3 regions of the Kushneria sp. Sum13 genome follow, and region 3 is predicted to be linked to each of the others. Evidence: predicted binding sites of a transcription regulator. Region 3 holds the regulator's gene; each other region holds the start of a gene.
The links. The regulator PhoB, encoded in region 3, activates phosphate uptake and scavenging genes when phosphate is short. The targets are predictions, from matches to a motif close to TGTCATANNNNTGTCANA.
Positions count from the first base shown of each region.

Region 1: the regulator PhoB is predicted to act here: its motif matches at 1,435-1,452, upstream of ugpB (sn-glycerol-3-phosphate ABC transporter substrate-binding protein UgpB).
Region 2: the regulator PhoB is predicted to act here: its motif matches at 1,060-1,077, upstream of pstS (phosphate ABC transporter substrate-binding protein PstS).

Region 1 covers NZ_CP199847.1:1,268,811-1,271,077, reverse strand. The annotation lists gene ACUN8C_RS06015 (hypothetical protein) at 1-696, shown strand, start outside; gene ACUN8C_RS06010 (hypothetical protein) at 758-1,330, opposite strand; gene ugpB (sn-glycerol-3-phosphate ABC transporter substrate-binding protein UgpB) at 1,525-2,267, shown strand, end outside.
Region 2 covers NZ_CP199847.1:546,636-548,902, forward strand. The annotation lists gene ACUN8C_RS02635 (CvfB family protein) at 1-365, opposite strand, end outside; gene crcB (fluoride efflux transporter CrcB) at 620-1,009, shown strand; gene pstS (phosphate ABC transporter substrate-binding protein PstS) at 1,191-2,225, shown strand.
Region 3 covers NZ_CP199847.1:3,681,336-3,683,602, reverse strand. The annotation lists gene phoR (phosphate regulon sensor histidine kinase PhoR) at 1-562, opposite strand, end outside; gene phoB (phosphate regulon transcriptional regulator PhoB) at 569-1,252, opposite strand; gene ubiA (4-hydroxybenzoate octaprenyltransferase) at 1,409-2,267, opposite strand, start outside.

The DNA of each region.
Region 1 (2,267 bases), 1.3 Mb from region 3:
GACACTTCGCTGGCCTTTTTCAAAAGCGATAACCTGGGCAGTGGCAACGAGCACTATGGCGCCAACGCCATCGGTGATAGTGCGCAGGGCAACAGCGAAGAGAATCAGCTCGCTGCCCGCGCCGGCTATACCTTTGATCATGGCGAGGACGGCTCGACCCAGCTGAACGTCTCGGCCAAGGGCGGGCAGCTCTACAACCAGCAGACCAATCGCAGCGGTGACAACTGGTCGGCGGCCATCGGCGTGGATGGGTCATACGGCAACTGGCGCACCATGGTTCAGGCCACGACCTATGAATATAACCCCAAGAATCCGTCGGAAGCGCAGTCCGGTATCTCTGACAACACCATCCAGATCGGCGCCTTTGGCTTTAACTATCTGATTCCGAAACGCGGTCAAATGTACACGGCCAGCGCCAGCTACAGCATGGACGTCGACTGGGGCCCCGTTGAAAACCTGTTCTTCTTCAATGACTTCAGCTATATCGATCCGTCCGATGATTTTGCCTCCATCAACGGCGGCTTTGGTGATCAGGATGATCCCATGCTCAACGATCTGGGCGTGCTGGTCACAGCCGGCCCCTACTTTGCCTGGTTTGACATCATCACCAACAAAAACGGCCTGAACTACTTTGGCTCGCCGGTTAATGATCATTGGCACACCAGCGTCCAGACTAACTTCGGCATCAACTTCTAGGGATACACCGCTTCATCAAAAAACCCCGGCCATGGCCGGGGTTTTTTGATGGCAGTCTCGATCATGTCAACGTATTGAAATGCTCAAGGCCTTCGGCAAAGCGTGTCTTGTACCGCTCAAAAAGCGCGGGGTCGCGCTTGAAGGCACGCAGCACGGCATCGGCCTGAAAGTCGACCACCTCCGGTGCCATTGCCAGCGAGTCAACGCTGGAGCGCGCGTTAAAACCGGTGCGCAGGTCGCTGTCTTCGTGGCGATACCACCGCTCAAGACCAAACGTGGTGAAAAAGGCTTCAAGCCTTGGATCCGATGTGGTGACCCGTACTGCGGTAGACTCGCCAAGCCTTGTGACCAGCCGACGTCCATGGCCGCGGCCCCGTTTTTTCTCGGGGGTGGCCAGAAGCCTGAGTGCCACCCCACGCCCTTCCACTTCAAGGGTCAAAAGCGCCACGGAACAAAGTTTTTTGCTGTCGTCAAAAAGCGCCACGATACGGGCCGATTCCTGCTCCAGCAGTCGGCTCACGCCGGCAAACTCCACCAGAGGTGCAATTCCCGCTTCCCGCCCGAATACGCTGGCACAGAGCATGGCCAGACAGGCATCCCGAGCCCGTGATTCGGTGATATATGAAATCTTCAAAGCTGCGTCTGCCCACCGTTCAAAAGGGCCATGATGCCATGCCCCTTTTACCTCTGGCTAACCTCTTGTCGATATTGATGCCCGCGCCCTCGTACGGACGCTGTTGTCACATGTCTGACACATGTTCGCCACATGATGGCTTTTCGACATAACGCTGCAACAAAGAACGTTATAAGGACAACACGGAGCACGACATGGCCAAGGGTTTCAGAGGCATTCTGGGGGTGGCAACACTGTCCACGCTGACACTGGGCACAACGCCGGCCATGGCGGCCACCGAGGTGGTCTGGTGGCATGCCATGGAGGGCAGCCTGGGAGAGAAGGTCAACGAGATTGCCGAGGGTTTCAATCGATCGCAAAGCGACTATGTGGTCAAACCGGTCTACAAGGGCACCTACAGTGAAAACCTGACATCGACCATTGCCGCCTTTCGTGCCGGCAATGCTCCCGCCATCACACAGGTCTACGAAGTAGGTACGGCCACCATGATGAACGCCCGCGGCGCGATCTATCCGGTTTATGAACTCATGGCAGACACCGGCCAGCCCTTTGACCCCGCCACGTACCTGCCGGCCGTCACCGGCTATTACAGCACCACCGATGGCCACATGCTGTCGCTGCCGTTCAACTCCTCAACACCGGTGGTCTATTACAATCGCGATCTTTTCGAAAAGGCAGGGCTGAATCCCGATGCTCCGCCGACCACCTGGGAAGAAGTGGCCGAAGCCGGCAAAAAAATCGTCGACAGCGGCGCGGCAAGCTGCGGTTTTACAACCACATGGCCGAGCTGGATTCAGCTCGAAAACTTTGCGGCGCGCCATGACATACCGTTTGCCAGCGAACAAAACGGGTTTGGCGGGCCTTCGGCGCGGTTAACCTTCAATAAAAGCGAGGCGGTGGTCAAACACGTTCAGGATCTGATCGACTGGCAAAAAAG
Region 2 (2,267 bases), 580 kb from region 3:
AGTGGCCGGCTCGTGTGCTCCTCAAAATGCGGCAGCAGCAGATCCTTGGGCAGCCCCCAGTTTAAAAAGATGCCGACCGGGGTGCGCTCGACCACTTCCAGCGCGGCAAACTCGCCGACCTGGATTTTGGGTCGCTCGGTGGTGGCGATCGGGCGATCTTCGCTGTCGCGATACAAAAAGACCCGCAGCGAGTCGCCCGGTTCGGTCGGGATACCTCGCGGTATCTGGCGCGTCGGCAGAAGAATATCGCCCAGCGAGCCGCCATCGAGAAAAAGCCCGATGGACGACGTCCTGAGGATTTCAAGCGTATTGAAACGGCCCATTGCCGGCATGGTCACGCCCCGTGCATAAAGTAAAAGCGCCATGTTAACGCAAACGCATCGATGGCGGGCAGGGGAAGGCCTTCCGCGGCACATGGCTTGTCACGGCCTCGCGGCAGTGCAATGATTTTCCCCGGGAGATGGCATGCCTCCTGAAGCTTGCGCTTCAAACCATCGCGTCCTGCCACGTCGTGATTAATGATGCCTGCAACGCACCCGGGGTGCGGGCGCAGGCACGTGCCGACATAACGTTTTTGCCCGCCACCTCGATACATATTGAGAACTTCGAGGAGTGCTGCATGTGGTTTTCCATTCTTGCCATCGGCCTTGGGGCGGCGCTGGGCGCCAACCTGCGCTGGGCGTTGTCACTGATGCTCAATGCGCTGTTTCCACCCCTGCCGCCTGGAACACTGGTGGCCAATCTGCTGGGCGCCTGGCTGATCGGGATTGCCTTTGCGCTGTTTAATCTTCTGCCGGAACTGAGCCCGCACTGGAAACTCTTTGTCGTGACCGGTTTTCTGGGCGCGCTGACGACCTTTTCGACCTTCTCGCTGGAAATGACCGGACAGCTACAGGCTGGCCGCTATCTGAGTGCATTGGCCGGCATCAGCGCCCATCTTGCCGGATCGCTGCTGATGACGGCGCTCGGCATGGCCTGTGTAACTCTTGTCAGACAGGCGCTGCGATAGGGGCTGAGAAGGGGGATAAGAAAAGAGCGCGTGGCGATATATGACAGTGCTGCAATAAAACTGACATATTTGATTGTTAACCTGGCGTTGCATTAAAGCAGCCGCGCCCTGTCTGACGGGCCGGCACGATAATCATCAGGGCGCCTCGTGCGTCCTGGCGCAAGGGAACCGGAGCAATCTGATGATCAAGCAAGTCGCTGCAGCCTTCATCGCTACCTCGCTGGCGGCCTCCGCCTCGGCCGCTACCATCACCGGCGCCGGGGCCACCTTTCCCTATCCGGTCTATTCACAGTGGGCTGATGGCTATCAGGACGAGACCGGCAACGGCCTCAACTATCAGGCCATCGGGTCCGGCGGCGGTATTCAGCAGATTACGGCCGGCACGGTCACCTTCGGTGCCAGCGATGCACCGATGACCCCGGAAGAGCTCAAGAAAAACAACCTGGTCCAGTGGCCGCAGATCATGGGTGGTGTGGTACCGGTCGTGCACGTGGAAGGGGTAGATGACGGCGCGCTACGGCTGGACGGCGAAACACTGGCCGATATCTATCAGGGCAAGATTACGACCTGGAACGATGAGGCCATCTCTCAGCTCAACCCCGACCTGACGCTGCCCGATACCAAAATTACGCCGGTCTATCGCGCAGAAGGCTCCGGCACCAACTTCCTCTTTACGCACTATCTGGCCCAGGTCAGCGAGTCGTTCAAAAACGAGATCGGTGAAGGCAAGTCAGTGGCCTGGCCGGCCGGTGTCGGGGCCAAGGCCAATGGCGGTGTGGCCAACCAGGTCAGCAGCATCAATGGCGCGATCGGCTACGTCGAGTCGGCCTATGCCGAGCAAAACGATCTGAACGTGGCACAGCTGAAAAACCAGGCCGGCAAGTTCGTGGCGGCCAACAGCGATTCCTTCCAGGCCGCGGCCGCCAATGCCGACTGGAAAAATGCCGAGGGCATGTATCTGGTGCTGACCAATCAGCCGGGGGACAAGAGCTGGCCGATCGTGGGGGCCTCCTTCATTCTCATGCATACCGAAGTGGATGACGCCAAAGCCGCTGGTGATGCGCTTGCCTTCTTTGACTGGTCGTTTAAAAACGGCGGCGACATGGCCACCGAGCTGAACTACATCCCGATGCCGGACAGTGTGGTCAGCATGGTCAAGCAGGACGTCTGGTCGCAGATCAAGGACGACAGCGGCAAGGTCATCTGGAAGCCATAAGCCCCGTTGAGCCGATGTCTCGGGCCGGGGCCATGTGCTCCG
Region 3 (2,267 bases):
AAAGGCGTTCGTCATCGCCAAAGCGGGTGATCTGGCACGACAGGGTGCGCGCCTCGTTGGTGGGCGCACCGATCGTGATCGGCTCGCTGTAATCCATTTTGCGAAAGTAGCGGATAAAGGCAGGATCGCGCAGGTAGTTGGTCAGGTGATGGCCGCGGTCGTGGCGACTGTCCAGTCCGACCAGGCGCTCGGCGGCGCTGTTCCACCAGTCCAGACAGCCGCGTGAATCGAGCATGACCACCCCTTCGCTCATCGACTCGGCTGATTCCTGAACGCGCTTTAACACCGAGCGCAGGCGATTTTGCAGATGCTGCTGGCCCTTTTGATAGCGATAGAGGCGGTCAAAAAGATCACCCCACACCCCTTCGCCGTCGGGCGGGCGCTGATCCACCGGCGCTTCCAGCCAGCGGTAGAGGCGTTTGAGGTGTCGAAGGGTAAAGGCGAGATGGATCCCCAGACCCAGGGCGATGCCCCACCCGGGATAGCCCAGCAGGGTGCCCAGAATGCCGAAGCAGGCGACCAGATAGGACAGCCGCCAGAGTTCATTGAGCCAGTAATGCATGCCCGACTACCGCGACGAGAAGCGGTAGCCGGTACCACGAACGGTCTGCACCAGATGCTGATGAGCGTCCCCCAGCACCTTTCGCAGTCGGCGGATATGCACATCCACCGTACGCTCCTCGACATAGACATTGCCGCCCCAGACCTGATCGAGCAGCTGGGTACGGGTATAGGCGCGCTCCTGATGGGTCATGAAAAACTGAAGCAGGCGATATTCGGTCGGCCCGATCTCAAGGGCCCGGCCATCGACGCTGACGCGATGGCTGACGGGGTCAAGCAGCAGCCCGTCTACCTCGACGTTCTCCTCGACGCCGGCCGGCGTGGTACGACGCAACACGGCCTTGAGGCGGGCAATCAGCTCGCGCGGGGAAAAGGGCTTGGTGATGTAGTCATCGGCGCCGCTTTCCAGACCCTGCACCTTGTTGTCTTCCTCGCAGCGCGCGGTCAACAGCACGATCGGGATGTCGCGGGTGATGGGTTCACGCTTGAGCCGTCGGGCCAGATCGATCCCGCTGACGCCGGGCAGCATCCAGTCCAGTAAAATCAGATCGGGACGTTCATCGACGACCAGCTCATGGGCGGTTCTGGCATCCTCGGCCTCGAGAATGCGAAAGTCCGCCATCTCGAGTGCCATGGCAATCATTTCGCGAATCGGCGCTTCGTCGTCGACGATTAAAACGGTTCTGGACATGAATGGCTTCCCCTGCCGGATAGCGATGGCGACTGCCGGGACGATGCGCGCAACGGCATTCGGCCACAGGCTTCGTCATGTGATCGTCATTCAAACGTCTTCATGTGACAACTTTATGACACCCTCGCCTGGCATAACGCCATCACTTTCGAAACATCAGGCCTGCCAGGTCGCCAGCGCGATACCGGCAAACAGCAGCACGCCCACCCAGTGATTGTTCAAAAAGGCCTGAAAGCAGCCCTCTCGGGTGCGCGTGCGACAAAGGCGTTGCTGGTGGACAAACACGGCGGCGATGGCAATCAGTGCTGCCCAGTAGAAGCCATCAAGTCCTGCAAGGCTGCCCACCACGGCCAGCAACAGCAGCATCAACACCTGCAGTGCGCCCTGAATGATCAGATCCATGCGGCCGAACAGCACGGCGGTCGACTTGATGCCGATTTTCAGATCATCGTCACGATCAACCATCGCATACCAGGTGTCATAGACCAGCGTCCAGACGATATTGGCGAAAAAGAGCCACCATGCCACGGCCGGGACATGGCCCTGCTCGGCGCCGAAGGCCATCGGAATGCTCCAGCCAAAGGCCGCCCCCAGCACCACCTGCGGCAGGTGGGTATAGCGCTTCATGAACGGATAGCTGGCGGCCAGCGCCGCGGCCCCGAACGACAGCATGATGGTAAAGGCATTGGTGAAGCACACCAGTACGAAGGCAATCGCCAGCAGGACACCAAACAGGATCAATGCCTCGCGCGCGCTGATGCGCCCGGTCGCCAGCGGTCGATCATGGGTGCGTTTGACGTGGGCATCGAAGTGACGATCGGCGTAGTCATTGATCACGCATCCCGCCGCCCGCATGACGTAGACCCCGGCAATGAAGATGATCAGGTTATGACGCGTGGGCAGGCCATCACCGGCCAGCCACAGCGCGGCCAGCGTCGGCCACATCAAAAGCCAGGTGCCGATGGGGCGATCAAGCCTGGTCAGGCGCATGAAGTCGGGGAGTCGAGCGAGGGGC